DNA from 4 places in the Virgibacillus sediminis genome. Region 4 is predicted to be linked to each of the others. Evidence: predicted binding sites of a transcription regulator. Region 4 holds the regulator's gene; each other region holds the start of a gene.

Region 1 (4,219 bases), on a different contig from region 4:
CGGCACCGCATAAGGGAAAGGAAAGGTCAGCCGTACTTCCGAAAGATGGGAAACGGGTTACGTGTTCTAGGAATTATTCAGGGAACACCGGCTGATCGCATGGACATTGGCGTAGGGGAAACGATCACCAAAGTAAATGGCCGAAAAGTAGATACAGAAGAGGGTTTTTATCAAGCTCTACAGGGCAGCGGAGCCTATTTTAAATTGGAAGTATTGAATGCGTTCGGTGAAATGAGGTTTGTCCAAGGTGCTTTTTATGAGGGAGACCACTATGAGCTTGGATTAGTCTTCGTGACCGGGCCGCACAGGGAAAGATAGCCATTGCTGTATGCCAGGATGGCTTTTAAATAGTTAAGAAAGTATGATCATTGGGGAGTACGCTTCCATTTTTAAAGAGGACTAGGCATTTCGACTCAGGGTGTGCGTTGGCATATTCTGCAGAAGGGTTATGTGGTCATTGCTCCGGTGAGCAACCCGCCATTGCTCTGGTAGAACCGCATCTTGCCGACTGGCCGCCCTGTTTGGTTGTTCGCATAAGCTGTCATACGTTGTTCACAAATGAGCATGAATAAGTGAGGCAAATCACACGTGGGAAAATATAGGCCATTTATACTATAGATGAAGATAAAAATCAACCATTCAATCCAGTGGATGGCAGGTTATAACAACGGTTGAGTGGTCGGAACTTTTATCTACCATATAACCATGGAGTGGTAAAAATGCTGAAAAAAATTGTTTTCGGTATCATAGTCGGTTTTGGAGCGCTCGCCGTTATGTTATCCGTATTCATGGAAATGGATCATCCGAATGAACAGAGAGATGAAGTAAAGGCAGAAGAAAAACAGGAAGTGGAGGAGGCAGCCCAAGTAATTGCACCCCATCAACATTTAAATCAAGAACCGGTTCCGGTGGAGTTGGAAAGAGATGGGTCAGATGTTTTTATCAAAATGACCTCTCAAATTACTGATATTGAAATAGAACCAGGCAACACGTATAAGGCTTGGACGTTCAATGGAGAAGCCCCAGGCCCATTAGTAGTAGTGAAAGAAGGAGATACCATCCATTTCACACTGGATAACCTGGACCCCGCTATTCCGCACAGTATGGATTTCCACGCCGTCCACACTGCTCCTGATAAAGGATTTGCGGATGTGGCACCGATCCAGTTTTGTCCCATATAGCCAATGGCATGCACGGGGTGATCATTGTCCAGCCTGATGAGGGTTACCCGACAGATGGGGAAGTGGACCAGGAATATGTGATCATCCAAAATGAATGGTATAAGTATAATGATTTGGAAGATATGATGAACAATGTACCTTCTCAGGTAGTATTCTCTACGAAAGCCCTGAATGATCATCAATTGAATACGAATGGAACCGTTGCTTCTATAGAAGAAGAGCCGCTCACAGCCAAAGTCGGGGATAAAGTCCGATTCTATATCAATAATGTAGGTCCAAATGAAGTCAGCTCTTTCCATATGATTGGAACTATATTTGATGACGTCTATATAGACGGAAATCCGGCGAACCATATGGAAGGATTACAAACATTAATGCTTCCGGCCAGCTGTGGAGCAGTGGCTGAATTTACGGTGAAAGAAGCAGGAGACTACCACTTCGTTACCCATCAATTCAACCATGTTGCGAAAGGAGCCAAGGGAAGACTCCTTGTAACGGAATAACTGCCTGATCTAAAAAGCCTTCAGTTTATTGCTGAAGGCTTTTTGCAATCAGAAAATGGGCTTTAACCAATTGATACATCAAGACAGGTTTTGAGCGTTTCTTTTGCAGGGAATGTAGAAGGCAACGGTTTTTTGCCTGGCAGGAAGGGTATTATGTTAGTAGCCAGTTAAAGCAGAACCATCGAATGTTCGTTCGCAAGTATGTTAAAATATATAATTATCTATGATAAACTAGGTGTAGGATAAGAACGGAGGCTTTACAAGTGAAAGAAAATAAGTTTGAGCTTGTTTCCAAATACGAACCGTCAGGGGATCAGCCCAATGCCATACGGGAAATCACCGAACGGGTATTGGCTGGCCAGCGCCATCAAACGCTACTTGGCGCGACCGGAACGGGAAAAACGTTTACAATGTCCAATGTAGTGAAAGAGATTAATCGTCCAACCTTGGTGATAGCTCATAATAAAACGCTGGCGGGACAATTGTACAGTGAGTTCAAAGAATTTTTTCCTAACAATGCAGTAGAGTATTTCGTCAGCTATTATGACTATTATCAGCCTGAAGCCTATGTGCCTTCCACCGACACATTCATCGAAAAGGATGCGAGCATCAATGATGAAATTGATAAACTGAGGCACTCTGCGACATCAGCCTTGTTCGAACGGAATGATGTACTCATTGTAGCCAGTGTCTCATGCATCTATGGCCTAGGTTCCCCGGAAGAATATGGAAGCCAGGTACTCTCCCTCCGAATGGGGATGGAGAAAGACAGGGATAAGCTGCTGAGGGATCTTGTTGATATACAATATGCACGAAATGATATTGATTTCAAGCGCGGTACCTTCCGTGTAAGAGGAGATTCGGTGGAGATCATACCAGCCTCGCGCGAGGAGCATTGTATCCGGATAGAGTTCTTCGGTGATGAAATTGACAGAATTCGAGAAGTGGACGCCCTGACAGGCGAGATTGTCGGAGACAGAGAACATATTGCCATCTTCCCGGCTTCCCACTTCGTTACCCGTGAAGAGAAAATGAAACTGGCTATTGCCAATATAGAAAAGGAATTGGAAGAAAGACTGGAAGAACTGCGGAGCGAGGATAAACTGCTGGAGGCACAGCGGCTGGAACAGCGCACCAACTATGATTTGGAAATGATGGAGGAGATGGGCTTTTGCTCTGGGATTGAAAATTACTCCCGCCATTTGACACTCAGGGAATCGGGTGCCACTCCCTATACGCTGCTGGATTATTTCCCGGAGGACTCTTTGACCATCATCGACGAGTCCCATGTCACCCTTCCACAGATCCGTGGTATGTATAATGGGGACCAGGCAAGAAAACAGGTGCTGGTGGATCATGGTTTCCGCCTGCCATCTGCGCTTGATAACCGTCCACTTAAATTCGAAGAGTTTGAGAAATCGACCAATCAGCTGGTGTATGTATCAGCCACACCAGGTCCATATGAAATGGAACACTCTCCTGATATGACGGAACAGATCATCCGGCCGACAGGTTTGTTGGATCCGGAGGTGGAAGTCCGGCCGATTGAAGGGCAAATAGATAATCTAATCGAAGAAATAAACAAACGCACAGAGCGGAACGAGCGTGTACTCGTGACTACTCTTACCAAGAAAATGTCTGAGGATCTGACCGATTACCTAAAAGAAGTCGGCATCAAGGTGGCCTACCTCCATTCCGAAGTAAAAACCCTCGAACGAATTGAACTGATACGCGATTTGAGGGTCGGCAAATATGATGTATTGATAGGAATCAACCTGCTGAGGGAGGGGCTGGACATTCCGGAAGTATCCCTGGTCACCATCCTGGATGCTGACAAAGAAGGTTTCCTTCGTTCGGAACGGTCGCTTATCCAAACGATGGGGCGTGCAGCCCGTAATGAAAACGGCCAGGTCATTATGTATGCGGATAAAATCACCCAGTCCATGCAGGCGGCAATCGATGAAACCAACAGGCGTAGGAAAATTCAAATGGAATATAATGAAAAACATAATATTACTCCTACTACCATCAAAAAAGATGTAAGAGATGTAATCCGCGCAACAGTAGCTGCAGAAGAGCAGGAAGAATATAAGGAAAAACCAAGCTTGACCAAGCTGTCAGCCAAAGAAAAAACGAAAGTGATAGAACAGATGGAAAAAGAAATGAAAGAGGCCGCCAAGTCTCTTGACTTTGAAAAAGCGGCTGAGCTGAGGGATGTTATTCTCGAGCTTAAATCAGGAGCCTAACTATAAAGCTAAGAAGGTGAACATATGCCTAGTAAATCTATTCAAATTCAAGGAGCCAGAGCTCATAACCTAAAAAATATCGATGTAACGATTCCTAAGAATAAATTAGTAGTTCTAACTGGGTTATCAGGCTCCGGCAAATCTTCCCTGGCCTTTGATACCATCTATGCAGAAGGCCAAAGGCGTTATGTAGAGTCTCTTTCCGCTTATGCACGCCAGTTCTTGGGACAGATGGATAAGCCGGATGTTGATTCGATCGAAGGTCTGTCTCCTTCCATTTCTATAGATC
Region 2 (4,219 bases), on a different contig from region 4:
TGTTCAGTATTTTTGACGCCACCTATAATATCGGGGTATTTACTGGCGGACAAATCTTTGTTGCATCTTACCTGGTAGATAAACATGGGGACTTCACTATGTCCTTGTTCACCGAATTGAATACGTACGGGATTGTTCTTTCAGGAATCTTCACTATTCTGGCAGTGATTGCGATCAATAACAGAGACAGGAAGGAATTTTACGGACTTGCAGATGGAACTGTTCAGACGAAGTTCCGTGACTATTGGCCAATCCTAAAAGGAAACCGCCCGCTTCAGATGCTGGTCATTGCCGCATCTACCGATAAAATTGCTGGCATGGTTCTGAGGCAGCCGGCTGTATATATTATGTTTTTCGGCATCATGATGGGAGATTATGCCCTCAGCGGAACCGTTTCATTGGTTACCATTGTGCCGACACTCTTGATTACATTTCTCGGAGTAAGGCTAGCCACAAAGACGGGCCTGAAGAATGCGTTGGTGAAAGCTACTTGGCTTGGTATCATCACGGCCTTCCTATTAGTTGGCTTCTTCCTGCTGATAGAGCCATCAACCATTTCACTGGAGAATATCGGCCTGACGACAATCATCTTCCTTCTCTTGTATGCGGTGTTGAGAGGAATTGAAAGTCTGACACCAGCAATCGTTATCCCGATGATTGCCGATGTATCCGATTATGAAACATATAAGACAGGACGGTATGTACCGGGAATGCTGGGAACCATCTTCTCCTTCATTGATAAGGTAATGTCTTCTCTAGCGCCGGCTCTGGTCGGTATTACAGTAGGATTCATAGGGTACGAGAACGAATTCCCTCAACTAGGAGAAGCTTTAACCACGCCATTATTGGTTGCAACCCTCGTCTTGATGTTTGGAATTCCGATTGTCGGATGGCTTATTACTTTGACAGCCATGCATTTCTATCATTTAGATGAGAAGAAGATGGAAGAAGTCCAGACAGCGATTGCTGAAGTAAAAGAAAAAGTTAAAGAAGAAGAATCACCTGCCATTTAAATCTTACTGTTCCTCCCTCAGGTCGAGGGAGGATCTTTATTTCCATTACTTACTTATTACAACTAAATTACTATTTACAAGATGATAATTTAGATATATAATGAGAAACGTTGATTAACTTACATAAAGTAAGTAATGTAGGAGGAGAGAAAGTGAAGAATGAAGTTGGACAACTTATTTTACGGGTAGTTTTCGGTCTTATTTTCTTTGTCCATGGATTGGATAAATTTCAAGGAGGGATTGCCAATACTGCCGTTTTCTTTGACAGCCTTAGTATTCCAGGCTTTCTGGCTTATATTGTTGCAATCATCGAGTTAATCGGCGGACTTGCGATGATACTTGGGATCGGCACGCGGGTAATTGCCATACTGTTTGCTATTATTATGCTTGGCGCTATATTTATAGCCAAATTCCCTGCCGGACTTCTTGGCAATGGAGAAATGGCTGGATATGAGCTGGATCTGGTCTTATTGGCCACCTCCATCTACTTTATCCTTGCCGACCGTATTGCTCTGTCCCTGGACAACAAATTTTCGAATTCCAAACAGAAATAAATTCTGCCTTAATTCCTTAAGCTAGAAAAAGAGCCAATACTTGTAACCTTATAAAGATGCCTGTATCCCTGGAGATTTATGGATACAGGCATCTTTTCGTTGGCAACAGACCCCAGGATTAAGTGGGGTAAATGTCCAACCTAAGAAATGATATAAAAACGGAATTACTTTACATGCACGTCGATTACATTCCCCAGCGCGATTCTCCCCTGCCCTTCAAGCTGAATATAGCCATTCAGAACATCGACCCGGGAGATTTTTCCCTTTGCAGTCAGATAATCGCGGCCGTTATAATATTTGATTTCCACCGGGAGTTCTTCATGGACAGCCACCTCAAGATTCCGATTGATTTCCGTCCACTGCTGTTCATCTAGAAGTAATTTCGGCTTCGCTTCCCTCTCCTTCCACATGTCCTTCAGCAGCTGAATATGCTCGGGCAACATCAGGGAACTCCATTTAATATTTCCACGATCATTCACTTTTCCCATTATGCTCCCACCTTTCTGTGGGCTGGTTCGGCTGAGAGGATGCGTTCCAGCTTGAATTCACGCAATTCTTTCCTGGCAAGGCAGTATGCGAGGATAGACTTCTCCCCTACTTTTTTCAGCCGGACGACTCGGTGGGAAATCCGGCGGTCCCTGGAGATATAAATCATTTCCAAATGCTGCCTTTTTTCCAAAGCACGAACAAGTAACCCTTTCATTGTCATCCCTCCACAAGAACTTTTGTTCCGAATATATGTTCTTATCATACCACGAACAGAAAAATTAATGCAAAGTAAATTTCTGTCATTTCAACTGCCATTGCTTCCATAATCAAATTGGCGTTACCTATTTTTTACATTCAACTTGTCTTACCCTGTTTTCCTGTCTATATGAGAATAAAGATACACTATTTGATAGGATGATCTTCAGGTAAAGACTTGTCTATTTTCGTAGAATAGTGACTTCTTTTGCAGAAACAGTTGATTCTATTAGAAAAAGTTGGCATAATATATTTCGTTGGGCTACCAAACTAAAGACCCATAATATTGAAAAATGTAGAGGAGAAGAATAGATGGACCAGATAATAGAACCAGTTGAGTCTGAATTACCGGTGGCAATTCTGATGAAAAAGGAAGAAATGATTGAACTGGGGCTGAAGTATGGTTTAGCGAATCAAAAAACAATCGAGTGCAGTCAACAGCTGGATGATCTCCTAAACAAATTTGCCAATGGAGAAATTTGATAAATAACGACAAGTGGCGCATGCTGTCCGATAAGCAACGTATGAACTGAGCGGAGGACATGAAAGAAGTCTCGCAGCGCTAAAGCACCGTGGCTAAAAACATAGCCATTCCTGCTTGGAATAATGTTTGAAGTTTTATACTACTTTCTCACTCAATAAAAAATATAAAATAATCCCTCAGGGCCGTGATAAAACCGCCGCTGAGGGATTATTTTTCTATACAAATTAAATGGAGTTTGGGACATATCTAAACGTTTAACTCTTTAGGCGAACAATAATCTAGATCAGTGAAGGGTATTTCCGGAGCGGTTTATATCCACTAACCAAACTTTCTAGTTAGTTCGATTTATCACTAGATAAGACACTTTTGTCTCAGCCTCAGGAGTCTTACCAGCTTGCCTTCTTCACACCTGGCACCTGCCCTTTATGAGCGTATTCCCTAAATGCGATTCGGGACATCCCAAACTTTCTCAAATAGCCTTTCGGACGGCCGGTCACTTCACAGCGGGAATGAAGCCGTGTAGGGGATGAATCCCTAGGCAGTTGACGCAGCGCTTCGTAGTCGCCTTTGGCTTTCAATTCTCTACGAATCTCCGCATATCTCTCTACCATTTCACGACGCTTTCTTTCCTTTGCCACTTTGGATTTTTTAGCCATGGTCTCCCTCCTTTCTCAAGTCAAAATTATCCTTCTCTATCCAACATTCGGTTGAGTTTCATTCACCACTCACCTATTTTATCGTAATCATTACGATTTGTAAATAGTAATGATTACTGTTTACTTATACAGGCATGCAACTGAAGGGACAAGGGTATAGTCTTCTAGCATGAAAGGAGGAATATGAGATGAACCAAGGAGTAAATAAAAAACGTCTCCCTCTCCGTTCTTCCTCCTATTGGAGGGAAGATCGCACTGCAAAAAGATTCCCGAAGTTAGAGGAGAACATTGAGGCGGATATAGCAGTGATTGGCGGGGGGATGACCGGGATTCTTACCACTTATATGCTGGCACGGGAAGGTAAGGATGTCGTATTGCTGGAGGGCACTTCCCTCCTCGATGGGACAACCGGCTTTACTACAGCAAAAATAACCGCCCAGCATGATGCCATGTACAACCAGCTGATTAAAACACAGGGCATAAAGCAGGCCAGACTCTATTATGATGCCCAGATGGAAGCAATGCATGAGATAGAAAAGTTGATTAAACGACATGACATCGACTGCGGCTACAAGCAACAGGATGCTATTCTCAATGCGGGCACCGACAGGGGAAAAGAACTGCTGGCAGAAGAGAAGAGCGCCTATGATAGGCTCGGTATCGATAACCAGATGACTGACCGTACAACTCTCCCTTTCCATACCGAGAGAGCCTTAATCATGAAAAATCAGGCACACTTCCATCCAGTAAAATTTTTGCAAGCAATTA
Region 3 (4,219 bases), on a different contig from region 4:
TCACTTCACCGCCGCATTCTGGACATGTACCAAGCACCTCCTTGGCTGCCGGTTTGCTGCCAAGCTGGCGAATAATCACTTCTTCCCCATTTTTGATGATATCAACGGATTCATTAATGAAATGGAAAATCATCTGCAGAAATGCCTGCTTCTCTGCCTTCCCTTTCTGTATATCAGAAAGCCCCTTCTCCAGTCTTCCTGTGAACCCGAGATCAAACAGATTTTTGACAGGAAATGTTTCAACCATTTTCCTTCCCAGTGTAGTACAGTTCAAATTCTTTCCTTTGGCCTCTATATAGCCAACTTCTTTGAGCTTTTTTATCGTCTCCGCTCTAGTTGCCGCTGTGCCGATGCTAAAGCCTGCAAGGATGCTCCCCACTTCCTCTTCGTTTTCCTCATCTTGATAATTTTTCCCGCATGTCTCCATCACTTTTAACAATGTTCGTTCCGTATGTTTTTTTGGTGGCTTTGTAACATGGGAGGAAATTTCGGCGTCCGAAATGGCTGCCTTCTCATTTACTTCTACAATTGGCAGGAGCGTTTGCTTGGATTGGATATCTTCTACCTTCTTCCACCCCTCAACGAGTTGGACCCGGCCTTTCGAGATGAAGGTCCCCTGGACTGTTTCCACCTCTGTCTGCAACCTGGTTTCTTCATATTCGGCAACCGGCATAAACTGCGCAATGAACCGGTTAAGGATGGCTTGGTAGACGATCTGTTCATCCGAGCTGAGACGTTTCGGCTTCAAATAAGTTGGAATGATTGCGCTATGGCTTTCAACCTTCGCATTATTGAAAACTCGCCTGCTTTTCAAAAACTTTATCTCTTCCTTGAACCGAGAGGCTTCCGCATGAACCTTCAGAACATGTGCCGTCTTTCCTGCCAGGCTTTCGTCCAAGGCGGTACTGGATGTTCTCGGGTAAGTGATCAACTTCTTTTCATAGAGGGACTGGGCTGCTTTCAGCACTTTATCGGAAGTCCATCCATTATACCGGTTGGTGATATAGCCTTGCAGGTTTGACAGGTTGAACAAAAATGGCGGAAATTCCTTTTTCTTTTCCACCTGCCTGTCTGTTACGATGCCCATCTTATTACGCATCGCTTCCTTGACCACCTGGAGCTTCTCCTGGTCCTTGAACTTTTCGTCCTTCCCCTCCTGGTAGATTCCTTGATAGGCTGCACCTCGTTCTGTTTCAAAGTCAGCTGTCAATTTGAAATAATTCTCCGGCTTGAATTCGGCTATTTCCTTATCCCGGTCATAAATAATCTTTAGAGTCGGAAGCAGGACACGCCCGATATTGAGCGCCTTTCCCTTTCCTTCTTGATATTTCAGGGTGGCGACAGAGGTGAGATTAATGCCGATTACCCAGTCGGCCCACTGCCTGCTGATCCCTGCATCCCGAAGGCTTTTCATGCTGTCATTCGGCTGGATATTCTCCAGTCCTCTAATAACTTCTTTCTTTGTCCATTCATTGAGCAAAAGACGGTAGACTTGTTTTTTCTGCTTTCCACCGCGATAGATAATACTGTCACCGATCAGCTGGCCTTCCCTGTCATAATCACACGCTGAAATGATCGCTTCCACATCTGCTCTGTTTATCAGCGTTTGAATGGTCTTCAGTTGTTTGGCTGCACCTGTATCCGTCTGACTCCTGTCCCGTGGATTGCTTTTCACTTTATATTGGAAGTTTTGCGGAATAAAAGGGAAATTATCCATTTTCCAACGTGCCAGTTTGCTGTCATAATCCTTGGCATCATACAATTCGACCAAATGACCAAATGCCCATGTAATCAGGTAGCCGTTTCCCTCAAAGTAACCGTCCCGCTTTGTGTGGATTTCTAATGCGTCTGCAATGTTTTTTGCTACGGAGGGTTTCTCTGCAAGTATTAACTTCATATCATCACCTATTTCGTCTGTAAATTGGAGGAGAATGTTCAGAGGAATTTTTTAGCAGCTATTATTCTATTATACTATCATAATGCATGGCGAACAAACAATCGCCCTGGAAAAGGAAAAATCTTCAATGGAATAGTTCCATTGAAGATTCTAACTAGCCCTTCAGTTTTTTTGTGAGTGGATAGACGCCTGCGCTCTGGATAACAAGGGAAAGTACAATAGCTGCGAATGACAGCGACACCAACAAATCATCACTTTCTGCCGCCGCTTCAAACCCCATCAATAGGGCAACAGACATGGCGCCTTTAATACCCGACCAGGATATTAATACTGTATCCTTCCAAGAGAATAGGTGTTTCCACTTTGCCACTGTCAATGTCAGGCCGGCAAGTACCGTCCAGCGGACCAGGAGTGACAGAAGAAAGATGATTACTGCTAATGTCCAGCCGGAAAAAATCAAGTAATCTGCCGCCTGTATTCCGATTAAAAGAAATAACAAAGCAAGTATCGATGGCTCCACCACATCCCAGAACCCATCCAACGATTCTCGGAAATGATCCTCTTTAATATTCCGGCCAAACTCGAAAGAAAGCATTAGGCCTGCTGTCACTGTTGCAAGCACACCCGACACCCCTATCAATTCCCCGAGGTAAAAGCTTCCGTAGGCAATAATGATGCTCAGCATCACCTGATAGGTCCGGTGGTGCGAGTAATGGACAGCTTTGCTCATCAGCCAGCCAAAAACCAATCCCAGTACCACACCACCAACGGAGACAAGCAGAAATTCACCTATAAATCCACCGATGGAAAAACCCTTATCACTGAGGAACATGCCTAGGAAGATCGTAAACAGGACAATACTGGTTCCATCATTCAGCATCGATTCCCCTTCAACGATATCGGCAATCTTTTCATTGTCGGTAGACTGCTTTAAAATCGATACAACCGAAACCGGATCAGTCGGGGCCAATATGGATGCTACTAAGAGAGCTCCTGTCAGCGATACGGCAACAAACAGATTGGCCGCCGCATAGATTGCTGCCCCCAGCAATAGAACTGTCAGCATCAGCCCGCCTGTTCCAAGGGTGATAATAATCCATCTGTTTTTCTTCAAAGCATCCAAAGGAAAGCTGTATGCCGAGACAAACAGTAAAGCAGGAAGAAAAACATTGAATATCATCTTCTGGCTGATGGTAACTTCATCGAAATATGGGACGAAGGATAAAACCAGTCCGATCAGGACAAGTACTACCGGTACAGGGAAATTCTTCTGTTTTTTATCAATCGAATAGACAATATATCCAATTAGAAGCAATAACAATATATGATGAGAGGTCAACTGCAACGACTCCTTTTTTCTCTATTTCCTGCCAAAGTGGAGCAATCCCACGAGCAGTCCGATCAAGCACATAACCGCAGCAAAAATCAAGAATGTCATGGCACCCAGTTGATAGATCAGCGGTACGGACAATGCCGTGACCAAACCGCCGCCAAGGAACGGCTCGAATACCAATTGTTTATAGCCGAACCCTTCAAAAGCAGGCGACTTTGCTTCCGGATCGACTACACGCATTAGCAGTAACCCTGTTGCTGTAATCCCCATCGATTGGCCGAAATCGCCAATCCCGCGTTCAAACCAGTAAGTGGGAATAATGCGTGGTGCCAGAATTAGAAATCCGAATACATTCCAGGCAATACCCGCTGCTGCCAGCAACAGGAATGGTACAATATGTTGGCCGATCACATCGAGGGATACGGTAGCAATGGCAGTGAGTATCAGTAGATCCAGGGCAAACCCTTGGATCCGATTGATCATCGGACGGTCCAGCAATTTAGCATTGTCCACTTTATGGAAGAAAGCCTGTACCAAAATACCGCCGATCATGGCCAGCGGGAATAACGGGATATATGTCATAAAGTCGGAGCCTGTCCAGGCACCCCAAGTAACACTCTCCAGCCATATGAGAAATTGCAGGAGCAGATATCCCGTCAAAATAGCTAGCGCTACTACAGAAAAATGCAGGGAAAGCGGTTCGATCGATTCGGGACGGACCGTCATTTTTGCTGCCGGGTCCCTGTTTTCAAATTCCATAATGCCGGCCTTCCTTAGGGTGGAAAAATCCCGTACATCCTTGATGACATTTGTTTTATCCCGTCGGACACCCCAGTTGACGAGGATGATTCCCACAATCACTCCGGATAGAATACCGACAGTGGCTAACCCGATAGCCAAGTCATAAGCATCTGCAAAGCCCATCTCCTCAAAGGTGGACTGCAGCCCGGCCGCGGTGCCGTGTCCTCCCTCGAACCCTATTTCAATGA
Region 4 (4,219 bases):
TAGGATTGTGGTTCATAAAATCCGTCCACAATGTGTATGCCATCGGAGCGGCACCCATTGGCAAACCTGGATGTCCGGAGTTTGCGTTTTCAATTGCGTCAATGGATAAGGTACGAATGGTATTGATTGATTGCTGTTCAATTCTGTCTGCCATTTAAAATCTCCTTTTCTCTTTCTGTCTGATTTGTTTGTCACATATACATTCTATAATGAAACTTTTCACATAACAAGTGAAAGTTCATTATTGATAATGAACAGTTTTAATGTTTTTTGTTTCTTTCCTGCAGGTCCCTTACTTTTTGAGGGGTTACATCGTTCCCTTCCGGATCCATCACTGTCATAGACTTAAATTGGTTTTTGAATGAATTCCGGACGTTTTTCAGGTATTCCTCCCGAAGCTTTTTCTGTTCCTTTTTTTCTTCTTCCGTTAAACCCTCTTTTTTGGATTTTCTGGAAAGCTCATTGATACGCCCTAATTTTTCCTCAGATAACATGTTTAAACCTCCTTGAGGCCCCTGCAGAACATAAAAAAAGCAGGGACATCCCGTCCTTGCTCTTCATATTATCGTTCCATATGTTCATAATCAAGTATTTTGATACTCCTGGTACCTGCGGTGGACAGTTGCTTTGGATACCGGATATCCCAGATTATTCAATGTCTTTGCAATTTCCTCAAAGGTCATTTTATTCCGCCTCAATCTTACTACTTCCTCGATGGGAAATGGGACTCTTTCCCTGCCGGGAGCCTTTCCTTGATTTGATAGATTATCCGCCGGGTTATACCCCTCTTTAACGGCCTTTTTCATGCCTCTCCTAATTTTCGCATTATGAATTTTCCGTTGGTACTCTTCCACTATTCCTACTATTTGAAGAACCATGGAGTCGGATTCGGACAGTTCCAGTTTCCCGTCATGGATGGCAGTATACACCGGTACTTCTAATTTTTGCAGCTGATGAAACAAGGCAATCTTTGTATTACCGCGCCCAAGCCTCGTCTCATCCTGTATCAACAGACAGTCAGCACTTCCTTCTCCAAAATAATCAAGCATCTCGAATATGCCCTCACGATCTATATCGTATCCGCTTCTTTGATCCTCTATGGAGGCAATCACTTCAAACCCGAATCTTACCGCCAGTTCATTGAGTTCCTGCCGCTGTCTCTCCAGTGATGTTTCTTGTTCACTTTTATTGGTACTAACTCTGCAATAGATGATAGCTCTCATGTGTCATAACCCCTTCTGTCGATCTCAGCTGGTTATCATAGCAAAATACAAAAACCCCAGCATCAAAATAAAAGCACCTATATAAAATACATCGGTCATTGTTATTTTACCAAACATACAGCATTCCCCCCACAAAATTTAAGAACCTTTGTTCGCATTTAAGTACATTCATATTAATACCGAACGTATGGTCCTGTCAACCGTTTTTTCGAACTAACGTTTGCATTACCTGGTACCAAATGGTAAACTATCACTAGTAAATTCTATGTGCGAGGTGTTTGATAGATGACTAAGCTTTCAAAAAGGCAGCAAATGATCCTTGATTATATAAAAGAACAAGTCAGTGAAAAAGGTTATCCCCCATCTGTTCGTGAGATTGCAGAAGCAGTGGGGCTTGCTTCTAGTTCGACGGTGCACGGCCACCTCTCCAGGTTGGAAAGCAAAGGCTTCATCAGGAGGGACCCGACAAAGCCGCGTGCGATAGAAGTAATGAATATGGAAGAAGACAACAATATCCCTAGAGAAGAAGTTACGTACGCGCCAGTAATTGGTAAGGTAACTGCCGGATTGCCGATAACTGCGGTAGAAAATATAGAAGAGTACATCCCCCTCCCCAATTCTAGCGCAGGAGCGGATGACAACCTTTTTATCCTTGTTATTGACGGGGAAAGTATGATAGAGGCGGGCATTCTTGATGGAGACAAGGTCATCGTTAAACAGCAAAACACTGCTCAAAACAGTGATATAGTAGTAGCAATGACAGAAGAAAACGAAGCTACAGTAAAACGCTTCTTCAAAGAGAAGGATCATATCCGTCTCCAGCCTGAAAATGCTACGATGGACCCTCTTATTTATGAAAATGTAACAATTCTTGGAAAAGTGATCGGTCTATATAGAAATATCCATTAAACTGGATAAAAGCTGCCATTGGCGGCTTTTATTTTTCAAAATTTTCAAGTCTCCATACATCGCAGCATGGCTTTATCCTCTTTTCTTAGATATTCAATCGACACAGTAATAGTCACAAATGATGAATATGTCCGCTTACGCTTATTTTTATACTGGTGTTCTCCGTCTGCAGCTTCAAAAGATATAAAAAAATGATCTTGGACGAATAGTATCTCTCTATTCGGATAAGATAATAAGGACATACAGGCGATACAAGATACAAGGGTTAAGATCTATCTTGAAAATAGACAATTTTTTCTTGTCATTTGCAATTCCATATCGTTGGTCTATAGCCAAGCGGTAAGGCATCGGGTTTTGATCCCGTGATTCGCTGGTTCGAATCCAGCTAGACCAGCCATTTTACTTTAAACATGATTTCAATATACAAGTATGACTGATAAGGAGGAGAACGAGATATATGGATAAGCAGCGGGCAAAGGAAATAAGGCAATCCGAAAACCTCATTAATGTAACGTTCCGTGGAAATCCGATATACATACAAAACATTGATGAGCAAAACGAAACAGCCAATGTCTATATGTTGGAGAATCCACAGGAGACCCACCGCGTATCGCTCGGAGAATTGCAGGAACAATAAGAAATACAGGGAAAGTAAGAACACCGCCGGTTATACAGCCGGACGGTGTTTTTGTTTTCTGCAATGAGTGGACTAGTTGATATACACATTAAACGACACCAAGAATACACTGGGTACAAATCCAACTTTACTAAAACAAGGATGTGGACGAAATGATTCAATTGCAAGGAATGGATGCTCCAGCAAGTGATACTTGGACCTCAGATGCTATTGAACGTACAATCTACAGACAAATGCAAGGCCATCCTATCATTTATTCTTATCAAACCATGAATGGATTGCGCTTTGAACTCCAATTGCGAAAAAACATTATAGAGAGTGCAAAAGCCATGAACAACAGTGACGCACAGTTTGAAACCTTTAGGAACTCCCGCTGCAATCCGGAATATTGGCACCGGACGAGTGTCGGCGGGTTTAGATTACGGCAGGATGTCAGACCTTCGGATGCAATTGAAGATATTTACAGAAACGGCTCTCTTTATGGATTTGAATGTGCAACAGCTATATTGATCATTTACTACCGTGCTGTTTTAGCTGCTATCGGGGAGAGATTATTTAATCAGCTGTTTCAGAACCTCTACTTATACAGCTGGCATTTCGACTCTGATCTTGGCATTCAGCGAATTAATACAAATTTTACGCTTCCCGGTGATGTGGTCTATTTTAATAATCCAGATTTTCATCCAGAAACGGATTGGTGGAGGGGAGAAAATGCCGTAGTGTTGGAGGACGGAACATTTTTCGGCCATGGAATAGGAATTAAGTCCGGAGAACAGATTATCCAATCCCTCAATCAACATAGAAGGCCCGGAAGCACTCGCTCAGCCTATATGATGCCGTTTGTTACCAGGCCATCCTTTAAGCATCTATCGCAATTTTCTATGCCGTCACGAGAATTTGTTGCTTATAAGCCACAATATAAAGTGGTACACCATAACCAAGCATCCATTTCGTTTAACGGCTATCTAATCTATTTGAATAATATGTATTATTAATAGGAAAAATGCACCCTGTCTGTTGCAAGGGGCAAGGTGCATTTTCCGCTCTTGATAGAGTTAAGGGTATTCATGAACAGGCTTTTCTACCATATTCATCCATCCAAATTGGCGCAGTTTTAATTCGAATAATGTAAGTGGATCTTGGTAATTCTCTGGATTCTTCCTCATATTGTTCAAAGCTGTTTCACCGTCTTCGATCTTATTATGGGTTTCTTTCAAGGCATTTTGCAGTTCTTTAGAAGGACCAGCGAAAAATAGATGGATATCCCGATCAAGCGATTTCCCAAATAACTCCAACTGCTGGATAAACATTTCTGTAACGGATTCAGCTGCTTGGCTGTAATCCCTTGTTTCGATATATTGTTTATATCTATTATAAAGGACGCCTTTATATTGAGGCAGTGAATCAAACAACCTCCCTGCCCCCTTCAACAGAAACTGGGAAGATCCTG

What was found. Region 4 encodes LexA, which represses DNA repair genes until DNA is damaged. Its sites were predicted from a motif close to CGAACATATGTTCG; they were not measured.
Region 1: the regulator LexA is predicted to act here: its motif matches at 1,867-1,880, upstream of uvrB (excinuclease ABC subunit UvrB).
Region 2: the regulator LexA is predicted to act here: its motif matches at 2,299-2,312, upstream of ACFODW_RS16205 (WYL domain-containing protein).
Region 3: the regulator LexA is predicted to act here: its motif matches at 1,988-2,001, upstream of ACFODW_RS03265 (type IA DNA topoisomerase).

What each region holds. Positions count from the first base shown of each region.
Region 1 covers NZ_JBHRRZ010000003.1:128,865-133,083, reverse strand. Annotated here, with positions in the region: gene ACFODW_RS02565 (PDZ domain-containing protein) at 1-318, shown strand, start outside; partial or broken gene ACFODW_RS02560 (multicopper oxidase domain-containing protein) at 774-1,684, shown strand; gene uvrB (excinuclease ABC subunit UvrB) at 1,948-3,930, shown strand; gene uvrA (excinuclease ABC subunit UvrA) at 3,955-4,219, shown strand, end outside.
Region 2 covers NZ_JBHRRZ010000039.1:87,466-91,684, forward strand. Annotated here, with positions in the region: gene ACFODW_RS16190 (MFS transporter) at 1-1,013, shown strand, start outside; gene ACFODW_RS16195 (DoxX family protein) at 1,166-1,567, shown strand; gene ACFODW_RS16200 (YolD-like family protein) at 1,732-2,055, opposite strand; gene ACFODW_RS16205 (WYL domain-containing protein) at 2,055-2,270, opposite strand; gene ACFODW_RS16210 (aspartyl-phosphate phosphatase Spo0E family protein) at 2,624-2,794, shown strand; gene rpsN (30S ribosomal protein S14) at 3,182-3,451, opposite strand; gene ACFODW_RS16220 (FAD-dependent oxidoreductase) at 3,640-4,219, shown strand, end outside.
Region 3 covers NZ_JBHRRZ010000005.1:34,445-38,663, reverse strand. Annotated here, with positions in the region: gene ACFODW_RS03265 (type IA DNA topoisomerase) at 1-1,897, opposite strand, end outside; gene ACFODW_RS03260 (cation:proton antiporter) at 2,052-3,236, opposite strand; gene ACFODW_RS03255 (sodium/glutamate symporter) at 3,258-4,219, opposite strand, start outside.
Region 4 covers NZ_JBHRRZ010000001.1:144,189-148,407, reverse strand. Annotated here, with positions in the region: gene tkt (transketolase) at 1-154, opposite strand, end outside; gene ACFODW_RS00735 (DUF896 domain-containing protein) at 261-494, opposite strand; gene ACFODW_RS00730 (YneB family resolvase-like protein) at 585-1,223, opposite strand; gene lexA (transcriptional repressor LexA) at 1,509-2,132, shown strand; tRNA gene ACFODW_RS00720 (tRNA-Gln) at 2,455-2,529, shown strand; gene ACFODW_RS00715 (H-type small acid-soluble spore protein) at 2,590-2,769, shown strand; gene ACFODW_RS00710 (protein-glutamine gamma-glutamyltransferase) at 2,922-3,764, shown strand; gene ACFODW_RS00705 (tetratricopeptide repeat protein) at 3,825-4,219, opposite strand, start outside.